4 regions of the Streptomyces sp. NPDC014861 genome follow, and region 3 is predicted to be linked to each of the others. Evidence: riboswitches for the same ligand, from Rfam matches in the RefSeq annotation. Region 3 holds a riboswitch; each other region holds the start of a gene.
What was found. A riboswitch is a leader RNA that binds a small molecule or an ion and turns the genes downstream of it on or off. The one in region 3 is predicted to bind cobalamin.

Region 1 (4,778 bases), on a different contig from region 3:
CCCGGACGTCGGATCCCGCCTGACCGCCCTTGCTGACGTTGAAGCCGCCGTCCTTGTTCTGCTGCGAGGCCAGGAACTTCCGGGCCTTCGCGATCTCGGCCGCGTACTTCCCGGTGTCCAGCGACAACCCCTGCACGGCGAGCGCCGCCGAGTTGACGGAGTTCCCGGAGGCGCCGGTGAAGCCGCCGTCGGGGAGCTGCTGCCCGGCCAGCCACACCAGGGCCCGGTCCACGGCCGCCTGCGTCTCGGCGTCGGGCAGCAGGTCGAGGGCCATCGCGGCCATCGCCGTCGAGTCGACCTCGATGTCGCTCGGCTCGCCGATGAGGCTGGGCCAGGCGCCGGTCGCCGGGTCGCGGAGGCTCTTGAGGTACGCCACCGGCGAGGCCGCGGCGGCCGTCTCACCCGCCCGGACCTGGGCGATGACGCCCAGGGACTGGGAGAAGACCGAGGTGGCGTAGGTGTAGTTGCCCTCACCGGCGCACTTGCGGGGCTCCGCCGGGGTCGCGGCCGGGCAGACGCCCCGGGCGAGCGCGGCGATCAGGTCCTTCCCGCCGAAGGCGCGGGGGTCGCGGCCCACGGACTGGGCGAGGACCGCCGCCTTGCCTATGAAGCCGCCGCCGGCGTACTTGGTGCCGACCTTCGTCCAGTCGTGGACACCGCGACCCGACGCGTCCTCGCCGCCCTTGTCGAGGAAGTCGACGATGTTGCGCAGGGTGGCGTTGTCGTGACCGGTGGCGGCGAGCGCGTACGCGCCGTCGATGGTCAGGCCGTAGTCGGCGAAGCGGGGGCTGCCCTCGTAGTACCGGCCCTGGATCAGCCGCCGGTGGTCGGCGAGGTAGGCCGAGCCCTTCTTGAGGTCCGGTCCCTCACCGGCCGGGGGAGTGGTGGGCCCGGTCGTGGGAGGGGTCGTGGTCGGGGGTGTGGTGGGCGGAGTGGTCGGAGGGGTGGTCGGCGGCGCGGGCTCCTTCGTGGTCAGCGTCACCAGATCGCTCTTCGCGCCCGCGATGAGGGCCGCGGTGGTGGCGTAGAGCAGCGGGTCCGGGGTGCCCTCCTCGAAGGCGAAGCCGCCGCCGGGGAGCTGCTGGCGGGAGAGCCAGGAGACCGCCGCGTCCGCGTGCGCCCGGTCGCCCAGGGCCCGCAGGGCCTGGGCCGCCCAGCCCGTGGCGTAGGCGCTGCCCGGGACGCTGTACGAGACGGCGGGCCAGGCGCCCGTCTTGGACTGGGCCTTCTTGAGCGAGGAGCGGGCCTTGGTGACGACCGCCTTGTGGCCGCCCGCCCGCTGGAGGGCGAGCGCCACCAGCGCGGTGCTCCCGGCCTCGCTCTCGCAGACCTGTCCGTCCAGGATCAGGAAGCTCGGGAATCCGCCGTCGTCGCACTGGAGTTGAGCCAGCCGCGTCACCGCCTCGGCCGGCGGGGTCACCTCACCGTTCAACAGGGCGATGACGGCGAGGGCCTGCCCCTCGGTCTGCCCCGTCGTACGGAAATCGCCCGTGGTGGCGCAGCCGGGGACGGGCTGCGGCGCGTCCGAGCCGCTGAGGCAGACGTTCGCCAGGAGGTCGCCGAGGAGATCGTGGCCGCCGAAGTCGCGCGGGTCCCTGCCGGTGGCCTCGGCGACGAGCGCGAGGCGGGCGGCGGCGGTGGCGTCGGGCGCCTCGTCCTTCCCGGCGGGGTAGGCGTAGGCGTCGGTGTGCTCGGGCCTGGCCAGGAAGGCGGCGACCCTGCGGGCCGCGGGGCTCTCGCCGTCGGCGGCGGCCAGGGCCCAGGCCGCTTCGGTGGTGGCGAGGTAGTTCGGCACCGTGTCGCCCTCGTTGACCACCCGCTGACCGTTCGTCAGCCGGTCGGTGAGCCAGCGGGCCGCGCCCGGCAGATCGACCGAGCCCGGCGGCACGTTCGGGGCGGGCGGGTCGCTCGGGTCCGGCGGGTCGCCGCCCTCCGCGCGGACGTCGTCGGGGGTGAAGGTGGGCCGGCCCTTGGTGCCGCCGATGTCGGTGCCGCCGAAGACCCAGGCGTCCACGTCGCCCGGCTTGAGCGTGCGGGACATGGCCCCCAGCGGGCTGTACGTCCACTTCCGCTGCCCGGGTGAGGCGATCCAGTACGACCAGTAGGCGGTGGCCTGCGGGGTGAGGACGCAGTCCTCCTGGGCCGGAGTGGGGTACTGCTTGCCCCGGTCGAACGAGCCGTTGCCGATGCGGCAGATGAACGCGGGACCGTCGTGCTCCGTACCCGTGGTGCTGAACCCGCCGGACCGCAGCAGCTCGTAGCCGGTCGTGGGGGTGGCGTCGCAGCCGCGCACCACGGGGCCGCCCCAGTGGCCGAAGTCGACGGCGACGATCGCGCCGGAGGTGCGGGTGCACTTCTTGATCGGGTCGGCGCTCGCCGGCGCGGCGGCCGTGAAGTGGGCCAGGCCCGCGCCGAGCGTCAGAAAGGAGACGGTCAGGACGGACACCAGGCGTCGTCCCGCCCCCGACCACCGTCTCGCCTGCTGTTCGGTCCCCACCGCGGCCCCTCGTCTCTGCCGGGCGGGTGCGTACGTGGCGATGGCCTCGCGACGGCGACGCCGTGGCGGGGCGGTGACGACCACGCCGTAGTCCGCGACGGCGTTCTTCGTGCTCTGTTCCAGCCCAGGCATTCCGACTCACCCGGGACGAGCCGGGTCTACGGTTGCGGGTCAGCGCCGGAATTCGACCGGCTTCCCCTGGTGCTGATTGCTTATCAGCCGGAGTGCAACACGGATCGGTCGGCACCGTCAAGGTGGTCCGCGTCTCACCGGCGAGGCCCGACCGCTCGTCGTGCACGCCCCTCCGGACGACGCTGGCGGTACCTCCACCGTTCGGGTAGCGTCCTGGGCTGCCACATGGGGGAATCCGGTGCGAAGCCGGAGCTGACGCGCAGCGGTGTGGGACGGCGGGGGCCGTTTCCCGAGCCCGAATGCCCATTCGGCGACGCACGACTCGAAGCCGTACCACGCGTTCCGGACGGCGGTCCCCGGCCATGCCATGCCCTGGCCGTGCTCCGGCACGGCGACGCGCGCGTGCGACCGGAGCGGCCGGCGTCCGCCGACTTCAGGAGCACGCCTTGTCCCTTCCCCGCACCTCACGCCGTCTCGCGCTCGCGGTGCCGGCGATGCTCGGCGCCTTCGCGCTCAGCACGCTCCCCGCCTTCGCGACCTCCACCCCCGCGCAGATCGCGACGTCCAAGACCAACGGCGTCGCCTACCTCAAGTCCCTCCAGGCAGCGGATGGTTCGTACGCCGGCTCGGGTCTCTCCAACGAGTGGGCGTTCAGCGCCTTCGCCGCCGCGGGCACCGCCGTCGTCGACGTGGCACCCGGCGGCGACACCACCAAGAACGCCAGAACCGTCTACCGCAACCTGCTGTCCACGGCGGGCTGGCCGTCCGCCACCCCGGTGGTCACCGACTACGAGCGCGGCGCGCTGAACGCCTACGCCGCCGGCATCGACCCGGCCCGCGTCTCGGCCTCGCGCAACCTCATCGCGCACATCTACGCGTACTGGCAGACCGCCGAGCCGGGCTACTTCGGCCCCTCCGCCAACTTCAACGGCACCGTCTTCGCGGCTCTCGCCCTCGGCGGCGCGAAGACCCAGGCCGGCTCCGCCCGCGTCCCGCAGGCCCTGACCGCCGCGATGGTCGCCCGTCTCCGCGCCAACCAGCACAACGACGGCGGCTGGACCTACCAGAAGGTGGAGGGCAACCCCACCGCCATCAACACCGCGAGCGACATCGACATGACCGGCGCCGCGATGGCCGCCCTGTGCGTCTCCGGCGTCCCGAACACCGACGCGGACGTCGTTCAGGCCAAGAACTTCCTCAAGGGCAAGCTCGTCAGCTCCTCGGGCGCGTTCAACTCCCTCTACGGCGTCAACACCAGCTCCAACGGCTGGGGCGTCTCCGGCCTGAACGCCTGCGGATTCAACCCGCAGTCGGCGGAGTTCACCACCCTCGCCACCAAGACCCCGATCGACTTCCTCCTCGCCAACCAGTACAACCCGGCGGGCGGCTTCAAGTACAAGCCCGCCGACACCACTCCCTCCGCGTACTCCTCGATCGACGCGCTGCGCGCGGTCGCCGGAGGCGGCTTCACCGCTGCCCCGCCGGTGCCGGTCACCCCGGGCGCCCCCCAGTGGGTCGCCCAGTCGGCGTTCACCCCGGGGACCGCCACCAAGCTCGCGCTCACCGTCGACGACGGCGCCGGCAACCTCAAGGTGTGCGCGGTCTCCTTCACGCCCACGGCCGCGACCACGACCCTCGGGGACGTCCTCGCCGCCGCGACGGGCGCGGCCACCCCGTCCGGCTGCGTCACCGGCGTCACCCCCGCGTCGGGCACCGGTGCGATCACCGCGCTCAACGGCAAGGCCAACAGCGGATCGAACACCTGGAAGGTCAGCACCGACGGCTCCGCCTTCACCGGAGCCCTCCGCGAGACGACCGTCAACCTCGGCGACACCCTCGCGCTGCGCTGGGGCGCCTGACAGCGGCCGGGGCACGACGGGCGGACGCCGTCCCCCGTCGCTGCCCGCCCGCCCGGCCCATGTCGCCACGCGTGACGGCTCCTCGTCCGTGAGTGACCGCCCCGCTGTGGCGACGCCCGAGGGCTGGACCGATCACGGGGACCCCCTGAAGCCGGGCCCCGGGGGTCGACGGCACGTCCCGCCGGCCCCCGGGGCGCGAGGCGTGGAATGCGCGGGGCCCACCGGCGTAGGAGCCTGGTGGTGTGGTGAAGCCGGGGAAGGCGGTGAACGGCGCGTACCGGCGGAGCTGG
Region 2 (4,778 bases), on a different contig from region 3:
GACCCGCGCGCCGGAGAGCGGGATGACGTCGAACCAGTCGCCGCCGGAGCCGAGGTGGCTGTCGGCGGGCAGGTAGCGGCTGGCCGTCTCGACCGCGCTCAGCTCGGGCAGCGACCGTGGCAGCAGACTGCGCTGGAGCATGAAGGCGGCGGTGCGTTCCCGGCGGTAGCGCCGGGCGTTGTCGATGCACACGGCGGTCCGGGACGCCAGCTCCTCGGCCACCGCCCGGTCGCCGTCGTCGAAGGGTTCCGAGTCGTCGCCCCGCGCGAAGGTGACGAGGCCCAGGGGCCGCCCCCTCATGATCAGCGGGACGTACAGCCGGGTCGGCGCGACCCGGTCGTCCACGGTCGCCCGGCCCTCGGCCAGGCTCTCGGCCTGCGACGATCCGGGACCGTACGAGACCCGCTCGCCCACCCTCGACGCCTCCTCGCCGGACGCGGCCACGCGGACGAGGTCCCCTGCCGCAGCGGCTCCGGGTTCCTCCCCCGCGAGCACCTCCGCCGCCACGTCGACCAGCACGGCGTCGGCGTAGCGCGGCACGGTGGTCCTCGCGAGCTCCGCCGCCGTTCCGGACGGGTCGAGCGAGGCACCGATCCGCGCACCGGCCTCCGCGAGGAGGGCGAGGCGCTGCTGCGCACGGTGGTGGTCGGTGACGTCGATGGACTGCTCGCACACCCCCACCGGTTCTCCCCGGCCGTCGACGAGCCGGAAGTAGGAGGAGGACCAGACGCGCTCGCGGCGCGGGTCGGCCGGGGCGCGGCCGCGGAAGCGCACGTCGATGACCGGCTCACCGGTCTCGAGGATCTGCTGGACGAACTCCTCGGGATCCACCGGATGCTGGGCGGTGAGGACGTCGCCGGGAAAGAGTTCGGTCATGGAGCGGCCCAGTGACGCGGTGAGGTCGCCGCCGAGCTCCCGGACACTGGACGCGTTGGCCCACAGGAGGCGCGCGCCGGGGCCGTAGATGGTCAGGGTCACCGGTGACTGGGTCACGAGCCCCTGGAGCATCGCCTGCCGGGTCTCCCACCAGCGCAGTTCCTCCAGCTCGGCCGCCATGAGGACCGCGGAGGGAGCACGGCCGCCGGTGTCCCCGTGGGCGCCGGGGATCAGCGGACGCAGGGTCACCGCCAGTCGCACGGTGTGTCCGGCGCGGTGGCGCACGTCCACGACGGCGCTGCGGGTCCCGTCGAACCGCGGCCATCGGTCCGGCCGCCGCTCTTCGACCCCGGCGCGGTCGGAGGGCGGGGCGACGAGCAGATCGGCCGCCCGGCGCCCCACCACCCGCGCGGCGGGATACCCCAGGAGGGCCTCGGCCTCACGGCTCCACCCCACGAGCACCCCGTCCGCGGCGAGCAGGGCGAACGCGGCCGGGGGCGGACCGAGCCGCCCACCGTCGTCCGCCCCCGCGGGAGGGGTGAAAGGTAGCCCTTCCATGGTCCCATCATCCTTCCGAGCGGTCCCGCCCGCGCGGGCGCTCGGCCCGCACTCGCCCCCGTCCCCATCCGCCCGCCCACCCACGTGCCGTATCCGGTGACCGCCGGGGAGTGGGACAGCCCCCCGGAGGGGGAATGTCTCATTCCACCGTCCGAATGGCGGATAACCCTCGCCGCTCGACGATTCCGGCCTCTACTCTGACCGGGCAGCTGGTTCGCCCCGTCCGCCAGGCGGGATGCGTCGTAAGAGGGAACCCGGTGGGAATCCGGGACTGCCCCGCAGCGGTGAGCGGGAACGACCGCCGTCATCAGCACTGGGACCGTGAGGTCCTGGGAAGCGACGGCCACTAGGTGCCTGCCTCGGACGAGGCCGGCTTGCCCGCGAGTCCGAAGACCTGCCCGTTGCCCGTACGCGGACCGTTCCGCGTACGGAAGTTCCGGTGACCTCGTGGGCGGGTCGGCGTAGACAGCGAACGGCCGTCGTGATGTTTCCTCACGGCGAGGTCCGTGCGCTCCCTCGTCACCTTCGCGTCCGCGTCCCCTCACCGGGACGTCGATCTGGGCACAACTCGCGAAGGAGAGTCTCCGTGACCACGAAGTCCGCAGCCGCGGCAGCACAGGCCACCGTCCACGGCTACCCCCGCCAGGGTCGGAACCGTGAACTGAAGAAGGCGATCGAGGGCTACTGGAAGGGCCGCGTCTCCGCCGACGCCCTCCGCGCCACCGCTGCCGACCTGCGCCGTTCGAGCCGGCAGCAGCTGGCCGACGCCGGCATCACCGAAGTGCCCACCGGCGACTTCTCGTACTACGACCACGTCCTCGACACCTCCGTGATGGTCGGCGCCGTCCCCGAGCGCCACCGCGAGGCGGTCGCAGCCGACGCCCTGGACGGCTACTTCGCCATGGCGCGCGGCACCCAGGACGTGGCGCCGCTGGAGATGACCAAGTGGTTCGACACCAACTACCACTACCTCGTCCCCGAGTTGGGCCCCGACACGGTCTTCACCGCCGACTCCGCCAAGCAGGTCGCCGAGCTGAAGGAGGCCCTCGCCGAGGGCCGGACGGCCCGCCCGGTCCTCGTCGGCCCGGTCACCTACCTGCTGCTCGCCAAGCCCGCCCCCGGCGTCGACGCCGACTTCGAGCCGATCACCCTGCTCGACCGGCTGCTCCCCGTGTACGCCGAGGTCCTCGCCGACCTGCGTGCCGCCGGCGCCGAGTGGGTCCAGGTCGACGAGCCCGCCCTCGTCCAGGACCGCACCCCGGCCGAACTGAACGCGGCCGCCCGCGCCTACCGCGAACTCGGCGGCGCCACCGACCGGCCCAAGCTCCTGGTCGCCTCCTACTTCGACCGCCTCGGCGACGCGCTCCCGGTCCTCGCCGCCGCCCCGGTCGACGGCCTCGCGCTCGACTTCACCGACTCCGCCGCCGCCAACCTCGACGCCCTCGCCGCCGTGGGCGGCCTGCCCGGCAAGCGTCTCGTCGCCGGTGTCGTCAACGGCCGCAACATCTGGATCAACGACCACCAGAAGTCCCTGGCCACCCTCGGTACCCTGCTCGGCCTCGCCGACCGGGTCGACGTGGCGGCGTCCTGCTCCCTGCTCCACGTCCCGATCGACGCCTCCGTCGAGACCGACATCGACCCCGAGGTCCGGCGCTGGCTGGCCTTCGCCCGCCAGAAGGCCGCCGAGATCGCCACCCTCGCCCGCGGTCTCTCCGAGGGCACCGAGGCCATCGCCGACGAACTGGCCGCCAACCGGGCCGACCTCGCCTCCCGCGCCGGCTCCGCCCTCACCCACGACCCGGCCGTCCGCGCCCGCACCGCGGCCGTCACCGAGGCCGACGGCCGCCGCTCGCAGCCGTACGCCCGGCGCACGGTGGCCCAGCGCGCCCACCTGGGCCTGCCGGTGCTCCCGACCACCACGATCGGTTCCTTCCCGCAGACCGACGAGCTGCGCGTCGCCCGCGCCGACCTGCGCGCCGGCCGGATCGACGCGGCCGGCTACGACGAGCGGATCGAGAACGAGATCCGCGAGGTCATCGCCTTCCAGGAGAAGACCGGCATCGACGTCCTCGTGCACGGCGAGCCCGAGCGCAACGACATGGTGCAGTACTTCGCCGAGCAGCTGGACGGCTACCTCGCCACCCAGCACGGCTGGGTCCAGTCGTACGGCACCCGCTACGTCCGCCCGCCGGTCCTCGCCGGCGACATCTCCCGCCCCGCCCCGATGACGGTGCGCTGGACGACCTACGCCCAGGCGCAGACCGCGAAGCCGGTCAAGGGCATGCTGACCGGCCCGGTCACCATGCTCGCCTGGTCCTTCGTCCGCGACGACCAGCCGCTCGGCGACACCGCCCGCCAGGTCGCCCTCGCCCTGCGCGACGAGGTGAACGACCTGGAGACCGCGGGCACTTCGGTCATCCAGGTCGACGAGCCCGCGCTGCGCGAGACCCTGCCCCTGCGGGCCGAGGACCACGCCGCCTACCTCGACTGGGCCACCGAGTCGTTCCGCCTCACGACCAGCGGAGTCCGGCCCGACACCCAGATCCACACCCACATGTGCTACGCCGAGTTCGGCGACATCGTCCAGGCCATCGACGACCTCGACGCCGACGTCATCAGCCTGGAGGCCACCCGTTCGCACATGCAGGTCGCCGGAGAGCTGGCGGAGCACGGCTACCCGCGCGAGGCCGGCCCGGGCGTCTGGGACATCCACTCGCCCCGCGTCCCCGGCACGGAGGAGGCGGCCGAGCTGCTCCGTACCGGCCTGGAGGCCATCCCCGCCGAGCGGCTGTGGGTCAACCCCGACTGCGGCCTGAAGACCCGCGGCTGGACCGAGACCCGGGCCTCCCTGGAGAACCTGGTCGCCGCGGCCCGCACGGTCCGCGCGGAACTGACGGCCGACAACGGCTGACGCCCCTGGCCCGGGGCCGGACAGCACGCTGTCCGGCCCCGGGCCGAGGAGCCGACGACCCCCGGAGCGACAGGCGGACCCCGTCCCGGCAGCCCAGGGGCTGAGCGGCGCGCACGTCCGGAACGACGACGGGACCGGCGGCCCGGGACCCGTGCACGCAGCCCTTCTCGGAGACACACAGCATGCCCACCCACACACCGACGCCCCGCGTCACGGTCACCGGTCCTCCGGGCGACCGCCACGACGAGATCCTCACACCCGAGGCTCTGGAGTTCCTCGCCCGGCTCGACCGGGCGTTCTCGCGCCGCCGCCGGGAGCTCCTCACCGCGCGCCGCGACCGCGCGGACCGCCTGGCCTCGGGATCGCCGCTGGACTTCCCCCGCGCCACCTCCGCGGTCCGGGACGACCCCCACTGGCGCGTCGCCCCGCCCGC
Region 3 (4,778 bases):
AGCATCGACCGCGTTTGCTGCTTCCTCGGCTGCCGCTTGGGCAGCGACCATTGCTTCAGAGGCAGTTCTGCTGCTTGACCCTATGGGCCCTCGGGCGGGTAGCGGCATGTGACCAGACTCCGTTCATCCCTTATCCAGCATCTCCCGCACCGAGCTTCGGCGGCAAACGGTCTCCTAGACCCCGCCCTCAAATGGATCTTGCCCAGATCGGGAACGACACCAGGCTGGCCGCCGCCTCGTAGGGGGAGGTGGTCTTGTTCGCCAAGCTGACCGCGGCCGGCCGGCGGGCCGGCACGCCGACCAGGCGAGCGACCCCGACCCACCGGTCGTGCGCCTGGCCCTCTGATCGGCCGACGCTTGGCGAGCGGAGGGCTCGACTCGACCGTCGGCGAGTATCACGCCTACTTCCGAATGCTGCTCGACGGCGGCATGCAGCGGAGTCCATCTGTCACATGGTCAGGGGCAGTACGACAGCTGGGGCTTCGGGAGGGCCGTGCACGCCTACCGCGGCGACCACTCTCCCATCGGCCAGTTCAGCTAGGCCGGCGAACCCGCGACGCACCGGTGCGCGTCCGCACGCTCGCGTCGATAATCGCTCCATGATGCGCATTCGCAAAGAGCGTCTCCCGCCGCCCTCGCCTGATAGACCATCAGGAAAGTCAGCATTAAGTCAGCATCAGTACCGCGCGGAGCCGCCCCCAGACGCCAGGAACCGCCAAGATCAACAATGCGACTCCCCCATCCTGACCTGCAAAAACCCTACTCAGCGGCTTGGCTGCTAATCTCACTTGGAGGTATCCATGAGGATGCTGATCAATGTGCCCGAGACCGTCGTCGCCGATGCCTTGCGCGGGCTGGCCGCCGCGCATCCCGAGTTGACCGTGGACGTGGAGCGGCGGGTGGTGGTGCGCAGGGACGCGCCGGTGGCCGGGAAGGTCGCGCTGGTGTCGGGGGGCGGTTCGGGGCACGAGCCGCTGCACTCGGGGTTCGTGGGGCCGGGGATGCTCGACGGGGCGTGTCCCGGGGAGGTGTTCACGTCGCCGGTGCCGGACCAGATGGTGCGGGCCGCGGCGGCGGTGGACAGCGGGGCGGGGGTGCTGTTCGTGGTGAAGAACTACACGGGTGACGTGCTGAACTTCGAGATGGCCGCCGAACTCGCCGAGGACGAGGGCATCCAGGTCGCCCGGGTGCTCGTCGACGACGACGTGGCCGTCACCGACAGCCTGTACACGGCGGGGCGGCGCGGGACCGGGGCGACGCTCTTCGTGGAGAAGCTGGCCGGTGCGGCGGCCGAGGAGGGCGCCCCGCTGGAGCGGGTGGAGGCGCTGGCCCGGCGGGTGGTCACGCGGTCGCGGTCGTTCGGGGTCGCGCTGGGCGCGTGCACCACGCCCGCGAAGGGCAGCCCGACCTTCGACCTTCCGCCCGGGGAGCTGGAGCTGGGTGTCGGCATCCACGGCGAGCCGGGGCGGGAGCGGCGCGGGATGATGACCGCCCGGGAGATCGCCGAGGTCGCCGTCGACGCGGTCCTCGACGACCTGCGGCCGTCGGATCCGGTGCTGCTGCTGGTGAACGGCATGGGGGCGACGCCGCTGCTGGAGCTGTACGGCTTCAACGCGGAGGTGCGGCGGGTCCTCGACGCGCGCCGGGTGCCGGTGGCGCGGACGCTGGTCGGGAACTACGTGACCTCGCTGGACATGGCGGGGTGCTCGGTGACGCTGTGCGCCGCGGACGAGGAGCTGCTGCGGCTGTGGGACGCGCCGGTGTCGACGGCCGCGCTGCGCTGGGGCCGGTGAGCGGGCGATGACGGAGACGTACGGCGCCGCGTTCGCGGTGCGCTGGATGCGGGCGGTCGCGGCGGCGGTGGAGCGGGAGGCCGGGCGGCTGACCGAGCTGGACGCGGCGATCGGCGACGCGGACCACGGCGCCAATCTGCGGCGCGGCTTCGCCGCCGTCGCCGACGCGCTGGCGAAGGAGCCGCCCGCGACCCCGGGCGCGGCCCTCACGGCCGCCGGAAGGCAGCTGATCTCCACGGTGGGCGGGGCCTCGGGGCCGCTCTACGGAACGCTGCTGCGACGGGCCGGCAAGGCGCTCGGCGACGGCGGGGAGGTCACGCGGGCCGAGCTCGCGGACGCGCTCGCGGCCGGGGTCGCCGCCGTCGGACAGCTCGGCGGAGCCGTACCGGGTGACAAGACGATGCTGGACGCGCTGACCCCCGCCGTGGCCGCGCTGCCGGAGTCCTTCGCCGCGGCGCGCGCCGCGGCCGACGAGGGGGCGCTCGCGACCGTGCCGTTGCGCGCCCGCAAGGGCCGGGCCAGTTATCTCGGGGAGCGGTCGGTCGGCCATCAGGATCCGGGGGCGACCTCCTCGGCGTTGCTGTTCGCCGCGCTTGCGGAGGCGGCGGGGACGGGAGAGGGGGCGGGCCGATGAGCGGGGGCAGGGTCGGGATCGTGCTGGTCTCGCACAGCGGTGCCGTCGCGGAGGCGGTCGCCGACCTGGCCCGGGGGCTCGCCGGCGGCGGCGACCTGGCGCCGGTCGCGGCGGCGGGCGGCGGACCCGGCGGGGGGCTCGGCACCAGCGCCGACCTGATCGCCGAGGCCGCGAAGGCCGTCGACGCCGGCGCCGGGGTGGCCGTCCTGGTGGACCTGGGCAGTGCCGTGCTCACGGTGAAGGCGCTCCTCGCCGAGGGCGACGAGCTTCCGGAGGGCACCCGGCTCGTGGACGCGCCCTTCGTGGAGGGCGCGGTGGCCGCGCTGGTGACGGCGAGCGCCGGCGGGGACCTGGACGCGGTCGCGGCGGCGGCCTCGGAGGCGTACGCCTACCGCAAGGTCTGACGCGCGCGGGAAGCGGGGCGCCCCGGCCGGGTTCCACTCCGCCGGGGCGCCCTCGTCCGAGCAGCAGCAACGCACTTGGACACGTCCACGCTAGTGCGGGGGTCCGACAACGGGTCCCGACGGCGCCGGGCCCCGGGAGATGTCCGAGCGCGAGTGACCGACCCCGCATTGTGATGAGGCAGGTCAACACACTAATGTCGCACCGCCTTGGTGTTCGGGAAACCGGTGCAGTACCGGTGCGGCCCTCGCCACTGTGATCGGGAGGTCCGGCTCCATCCCCTCGGGGAAGCCACTGTTCCGCCGCGGGAGACCGTCGCGGGATGGGAAGGCGGAGTCGGGCGTCATGACCGTCAGCCAGGAGACCGGCCAGGGCGCGTTGTCCATCCACGAGGTGCTGGAGAGGGTCTCCCGATCATGCATATCGCCGAGGGGTATCTGCCCCCCGTCCATGCGGCCGCCTGGGGCGTCGCATCGGCCCCGTTCGTCATCCACGGCGTCCGCGCGCTCACCCGCGAGGTGCGCGCCAACCCCGAGTCCACGCTGCTGCTCGGCGCCGCGGGCGCCTTCACGTTCGTCCTTTCCGCGCTCAAACTGCCTTCGGTGACGGGCAGTTGCTCCCACCCGACCGGCACGGGACTGGGCGCGATACTGTTCCGGCCGCCGATCATGGCGGTCCTCGGCACCATCACGCTCCTCTTCCAGGCGCTGCTGCTCGCCCACGGCGGGCTGACCACGCTGGGGGCGAACGTCTTCTCGATGGCGATCGTCGGCCCCTGGGCGGGATACGGCGCCTATGTGCTGCTGAAGCGGTCCGGGGCGCCGCTGATGGTGAGCGTCTTCTTCGGCGCCTTCGTCGCCGACCTGTCCACCTACTGCGTGACCAGCGTCCAGCTGGCCGTCGCCTTCCCCGACCCGGGCAGCGGCATCGCGGGCTCGCTCGCGAAGTTCGGCTCCATCTTCGCGGTGACGCAGATCCCGCTCGCCGTGAGCGAGGGCCTGCTGACCGTGCTGGTGGTGCGGCTGCTCATGCAGTCGAGCAAGGGTGACCTGCTGCGTCTCGGCGTGCTCGGCCGGACGGAGTCGAAGCGACGCGAGGAGGCGGCGGCGTGATGAGCCGGAACGCGAAGATCAACACCCTGCTGCTGGCGCTCGTGGCGGCGCTGGCGGTGCTGCCGCTGGTGCTGGGGCTCGGCGACCACAAGGAGGAGCCGTTCGCCGGCGCCGACGCGGAGGCCGAGACGGCGATCACCGAGATCCAGCCGGACTACGAGCCGTGGTTCAGCCCGCTCTACGAGCCGCCGTCCGGTGAGATCGAGTCGGCGTTGTTCGCCCTCCAGGCGGCCCTCGGCGCCGGTGTCCTCGCCTACTACTTCGGCGTGCGGCGCGGGCGCCGGCAGGGCGAGGAGCGGGCGGCGGCCCGTGAGGAGAGCGGCGCCTCCGGCGCGGGCGCGGACGCGTAGCCGCGGATGCTGCCGATCGACGCGGCGGCGCACGGCAGTCGCTGGCGCCGCCGCCATCCGGCGGAGAAGGCCGCGCTCGGATTCGGTCTGACCCTGTGCGCGGTGTGTCTGCCGCCGTGGCCGGGGGCGCCCCTGGTCGCGGCGGCGACGCTCGCCGTCCTGCTCGGCCCGGCCGGTGTGCCGGGCCGGCAGCTGTGGCGGGCCTTCCGGATCCCGCTGGGCTTCTGCGTCACCGGCGCCGTCCCGCTGCTGTTCGCGGTGGGCGGGCCCGGTGGCGCCGTGGCCTGGGCTCCGGACGGGCCCGTGCACGCCGGGGAGCTGCTGCTGCGGACGGCTTCGGCCTCGCTGGGAGTGCTGCTGTTCGCGTTCACCACACCGGTGTCGGACGTGCTGCCGCGCCTGGTCAGGGCCGGGGTGCCGGCGCCGGTGGTGGACGTGGCCCTGGTGATGTACCGGATCGTGTTCCTGCTGCTCGACGCGCAGGCCA
Region 4 (4,778 bases), on a different contig from region 3:
ATCAACTTCCAGCTGCTCGGCGGCATCTGGATCCTCCAGACCTTCCCGGCCCTGGTCGGCGGACTGTTCACCCGCTGGTTCCACCGCTGGGCGCTGATCGCCGGCTGGGCGGTCGGCATGATCTACGGCACGGTCGCCGCGTACGGCGTCGCCAGCCCGACCCAGAAGCACTTCGGCGGTTCCTCGGCGGAGATCCCGGGCATCGGCGAGATCGGCTACATCGGCCTCACCGCCTTCGTCCTCAACGTCGTCGTCACGGTGGTCCTCACCTTCGTCCTCCGGGCCGCCAAGGCCCCGGACGGCATCGACGAGACCTCCCCGTCGGACTACACGGCCGACGCCGGCGACGCGGGCGTCAGCACCGAGCTCCCCAAGGTCGGCGCCGCCACCCACTGAGCCGCGGACGCGCGCGCGAGAGGGGCCCGGGAAAACCCGGGCCCCTCTCGCGTGGCCGCGCGGCAGACTGGGACGCATGGACTTCACGATCAGGGCGGTACGGCCCGAGGAGCACGAGGAGCTCGGTGACCTCACCGGGCTCACCTATCTGAACGACGGGCTGCTGCTGCACGGCGAGGACGACTTCTACCTGGACGTGCTCCGCGACACGGCCCGCCGGGCGCGCGAGAGCGAGGTGCTGGTCGCCACCGACGCCGAGGACCGGATCGTCGGCGGGGTGACCTTCGCCCCCGGCGGCACCCCCTGGGCCGACATCGCCGTCCCCGGCGAGGCCGAGTTCCGGATGCTCGTGGTCGCGCCGGCGGCCCGCGGCAGGGGCGTCGGGGAGGCCCTCGTGCGCGCCTGCGTGGACCGGGCGCGCGCCCTGCCCGACTGCGCCAGGATCGTGCTCTCCACGGACGGCAAGATGGTGTCGGCGCACCGGATCTACGAACGGATGGGCTTCGTGCGCACCCCCGAGCGGGACTGGCAGCCCATCCCCGAACACTCTCTGCGAACCTACGCCCTGGAGCTGTAGTCCACGGACCGACACAACATGTGGGGGGTGCCGCGATCGGCGCCCCCCACATGTATGCTCGTCCTCGCTGTCGCCGCAGGGGAATCCGGTGTGAATCCGGAACTGTCCCGCAACGGTGTACTTCGTGTGCCCTTGTCCACGGAGAGAGTCCGAGCACCTGCCGGCAGTGCGCCCGGTACGACCGTTCCGGGTGCCGACGACGTCCGGGCCTCGCGGAATGGGCCGGTGGACGCGGGCGCATCCGCGCGTACGGGTGCCCGCCCGCCCCTCCCCCGCCGCGGCCCGGTCCGAGAGCGAGGGAGAGCCCCCACGTGACCATCGCGCCTGCGGGTCCGTCAGCCACCGAGGCCGCCGCGATCGACAGCGACGGCCCCGGGACCGTGCTGCTGCGGACCCTGACCGACCTCACCGCCGACCTCACCGACACCGACCCCGGTCGGGTCGCCGCCGCCGCGCTGCGGGGCCGGCACGCCGGTTCGGACGAGGCGGAGCTGCGCGAACTGGCCACCGAGGCCGCCGCCGGTCTCATCGCCGAGGACCCCTCCTACTCGCGGCTCGCCGCGAGGCTGCTCACCCTCACCATCGCCGAGGAGGCGGCCTCCCAGGGCGCCGTCTGCTTCTCCGCCTCCGTCGCCACCGGCCACCGCGAGGGCCTGATCGCCGACCGCACCGCCGCCTTCGTCGCGCTGCACGCGGACCGCATGGACGCGCTGATCGACCTCGCCGGCGACGACCGCTTCGGCTACTTCGGCCTGCGGACGCTCTACTCCCGCTATCTGCTGCGCCACCCGATCACCCGCAAGGTGATCGAGACCCCGCAGCACTTCATGCTGCGGGTGGCTGCGGGCCTCGCCGAGGACGACTCGCTCCGCGCGCTGGACGAGGTGGCGGCGCTGTACCGGCTGATGAGCCGGCTCGACTACCTGCCCTCCTCCCCCACGCTCTTCAACTCCGGCACCCGCCACCCGCAGATGTCCTCCTGCTACCTGCTGGACTCCCCGCAGGACGAGCTGGACTCGATCTACGACCGCTACCACCAGGTCGCGCGCCTGTCGAAGCACGCCGGCGGCATCGGCCTGTCCTACTCCCGGATCCGCTCGCGCGGTTCGCTGATCCGCGGCACCAACGGGCACTCCAACGGCATCGTGCCGTTCCTGAAGACGCTCGACGCCTCCGTGGCGGCGGTGAACCAGGGCGGCCGGCGCAAGGGCGCCGCCGCGGTCTACCTGGAGACCTGGCACGCGGACATCGAGGAGTTCCTGGAGCTCCGCGACAACACCGGCGAGGACGCCCGCCGCACCCACAACCTGAACCTCGCCCACTGGATCCCGGACGAGTTCATGCGCCGGGTGAACGCGGACGCCGAGTGGTCGCTCTTCTCCCCCGCCGACGTGCCCGAGCTGGTCGACCTGTGGGGCGAGGAGTTCGACGCCGCCTACCGCGCCGCCGAGGCGAAGGGCCTGGCCCGCCGGACCATGCCGGCCCGCGACCTGTACGGCCGGATGATGCGGACCCTGGCCCAGACCGGCAACGGCTGGATGACCTTCAAGGACGCCTCGAACCGTACGGCCAACCAGACCGCCGAGCCCGGCACGGTCGTCCACTCCTCCAACCTCTGCACCGAGATCATCGAGGTCACGAACGACGGCGAGACGGCCGTCTGCAACCTCGGCTCGGTCAACCTCGGCGCCTTCGTCTCCGGCGGCACCATCGACTGGGAGCGGCTCGACGAGACCGTCCGCACCGCGGTCACCTTCCTCGACCGGGTCGTCGACATCAACTTCTACCCGACCGAGCAGGCCGGGAACTCCAACTCCCGCTGGCGCCCGGTCGGCCTGGGCGCGATGGGCCTCCAGGACGTCTTCTTCAAGCTGCGGCTGCCCTTCGACTCCGCCGAGGCCCGCGCGCTCTCCACCCGGATCGCCGAGCGCATCATGCTCGCCGCGTACGAGGCCTCCGCCGACCTCGCCGAGCGCAGCGGTCCGCTGCCGGCCTGGGAGAAGACCCGTACCGCGCGGGGCGTGCTCCACCCCGACCACTACGGCGTCGAGCTCACCTGGCCCGAGCGCTGGGCCGCGCTGCGCGAGCGGATCGCGACCACCGGCATGCGCAACAGCCTGCTGCTCGCCATCGCCCCGACGGCGACCATCGCCTCCATCGCCGGCGTCTACGAGTGCATCGAGCCGCAGGTCTCCAACCTGTTCAAGCGCGAGACGCTCTCCGGCGAGTTCCTCCAGGTCAACTCGTACCTCGTGGACGAGCTGAAGGCGCTCGGCGTGTGGGACGCGCAGACCCGCGAGGCGCTGCGCGAGGCCAACGGCTCGGTGCAGGGCTTCAACTGGGTGCCGGCCGAGGTCCGCGACCTGTACCGCACGGCGTGGGAGATCCCGCAGCGCGGCCTGATCGACATGGCGGCGGACCGCACCCCCTTCCTCGACCAGTCGCAGTCGCTGAACCTCTTCATGGAGACGCCGACCATCGGCAAGCTGTCGTCGATGTACGCGTACGCCTGGAAGCAGGGCCTGAAGACGACGTACTACCTGCGCTCCCGCCCGGCGACCCGGATCGCCCGCGCGGCCCAGGCGTCCGCCACCGCCGCCGCCCCCATCCCCGTCCAGCAGGCCGCCGACCCCGACGCGGTCGCCTGCTCCCTTGAGAACCCCGAGTCCTGCGAGGCCTGCCAGTAATGAGCACCAACGAGCACAAGAACCTCCTGGACCCCGGTTTCGAGCTGACCCTCCGCCCGATGCGCTACCCGGACTTCTACGAGCGCTACCGGGACGCCATCAAGAACACCTGGACCGTCGAGGAGGTCGACCTCCACTCGGACGTCGCCGACCTCGCCAAGCTCACCCCCGGCGAGCAGCACATGATCGGCCGGCTGGTCGCGTTCTTCGCGACGGGCGACTCGATCGTGGCGAACAACCTGGTCCTGACGCTGTACAAGCACATCAACTCCCCCGAGGCGCGGCTCTACCTCTCGCGCCAGCTCTTCGAGGAGGCCGTGCACGTCCAGTTCTATCTGACCCTCCTGGACACCTACCTGCCCGACCCGGACGACCGCGCGGCGGCCTTCGACGCCGTCGAGAACATCCCCTCCATCCGCGAGAAGGCGCAGTTCTGCTTCAAGTGGATGGACTCGGTCGAGAAGATCGACCAGCTGGAGACGGCCGCCGACCGCCGCCGCTTCCTGCTCAACCTGATCTGCTTCGCCGCGTGCATCGAGGGCCTGTTCTTCTACGGCGCCTTCGCGTACGTCTACTGGTTCCGCTCGCGCGGCCTGCTGCACGGCCTGGCGACCGGCACCAACTGGGTGTTCCGCGACGAGACCATGCACATGAACTTCGCCTTCGAGGTCGTGGACACGGTCCGCAAGGAGGAGCCGGAGCTCTTCGACGACGCCCTCCAGCAGCAGGTCACCGACATGCTGAGGGAGGCCGTCGAGGCGGAGCTCCAGTTCGGCCGCGACCTGTGCGGTGACGGCCTGCCCGGCATGAACACCGAGTCCATGCGCGAGTACCTCCAGTGCGTCGCCGACCAGCGCCTGGTCCGCCTCGGCTTCCCGCCGGTCTACGGCTCCGAGAACCCCTTCTCCTTCATGGAGCTCCAGGGCGTCCAGGAACTCACCAACTTCTTCGAGCGCCGCCCCTCCGCCTACCAGGTGGCGGTCGAGGGCTCGGTCGACCTGGACGAGGACTTCTAGGACCCGGTCCGTCCGGACATGTGAGAGGGCCCCGCACTCCTGGAGTGCGGGGCCCTCTCACACGTCCGGGACTCAGTCGTTGGCGACGACCGGGTAGCGCGG

Region 1: another riboswitch for cobalamin. It lies ahead of ACF1BN_RS08265 (hypothetical protein); the one in region 3 lies ahead of ACF1BN_RS37630 (energy-coupling factor ABC transporter permease).
Region 2: another riboswitch for cobalamin. It lies ahead of metE (5-methyltetrahydropteroyltriglutamate--homocysteine S-methyltransferase); the one in region 3 lies ahead of ACF1BN_RS37630 (energy-coupling factor ABC transporter permease).
Region 4: another riboswitch for cobalamin. It lies ahead of ACF1BN_RS25230 (ribonucleoside-diphosphate reductase subunit alpha); the one in region 3 lies ahead of ACF1BN_RS37630 (energy-coupling factor ABC transporter permease).

The regions. Positions count from the first base shown of each region.
Region 1 covers NZ_JBIBWV010000003.1:355,961-360,738, forward strand. Annotated here, with positions in the region: gene ACF1BN_RS08260 (prenyltransferase/squalene oxidase repeat-containing protein) at 1-2,497, opposite strand, end outside; cobalamin riboswitch at 2,602-2,735, opposite strand; cobalamin riboswitch at 2,816-2,955, shown strand; gene ACF1BN_RS08265 (hypothetical protein) at 3,124-4,488, shown strand; gene ACF1BN_RS08270 (PP2C family protein-serine/threonine phosphatase) at 4,731-4,778, shown strand, end outside.
Region 2 covers NZ_JBIBWV010000003.1:372,272-377,049, reverse strand. Annotated here, with positions in the region: gene ACF1BN_RS08330 (SpoIIE family protein phosphatase) at 1-1,434, opposite strand, end outside; cobalamin riboswitch at 1,628-1,851, shown strand; gene metE (5-methyltetrahydropteroyltriglutamate--homocysteine S-methyltransferase) at 2,021-4,345, shown strand; gene ACF1BN_RS08320 (malate synthase A) at 4,528-4,778, shown strand, end outside.
Region 3 covers NZ_JBIBWV010000044.1:3,139-7,916, forward strand. Annotated here, with positions in the region: gene dhaK (dihydroxyacetone kinase subunit DhaK) at 801-1,793, shown strand; gene dhaL (dihydroxyacetone kinase subunit DhaL) at 1,801-2,427, shown strand; gene ACF1BN_RS37625 (PTS-dependent dihydroxyacetone kinase phosphotransferase subunit DhaM) at 2,424-2,831, shown strand; cobalamin riboswitch at 3,023-3,217, shown strand; gene ACF1BN_RS37630 (energy-coupling factor ABC transporter permease) at 3,246-3,941, shown strand; gene ACF1BN_RS37635 (energy-coupling factor ABC transporter substrate-binding protein) at 3,941-4,291, shown strand; gene cbiQ (cobalt ECF transporter T component CbiQ) at 4,298-4,778, shown strand, end outside.
Region 4 covers NZ_JBIBWV010000014.1:112,678-117,455, reverse strand. Annotated here, with positions in the region: gene mctP (monocarboxylate uptake permease MctP) at 1-396, shown strand, start outside; gene ACF1BN_RS25235 (GNAT family N-acetyltransferase) at 473-973, shown strand; cobalamin riboswitch at 1,015-1,153, shown strand; gene ACF1BN_RS25230 (ribonucleoside-diphosphate reductase subunit alpha) at 1,285-3,660, shown strand; gene ACF1BN_RS25225 (ribonucleotide-diphosphate reductase subunit beta) at 3,660-4,676, shown strand; gene def (peptide deformylase) at 4,749-4,778, opposite strand, start outside.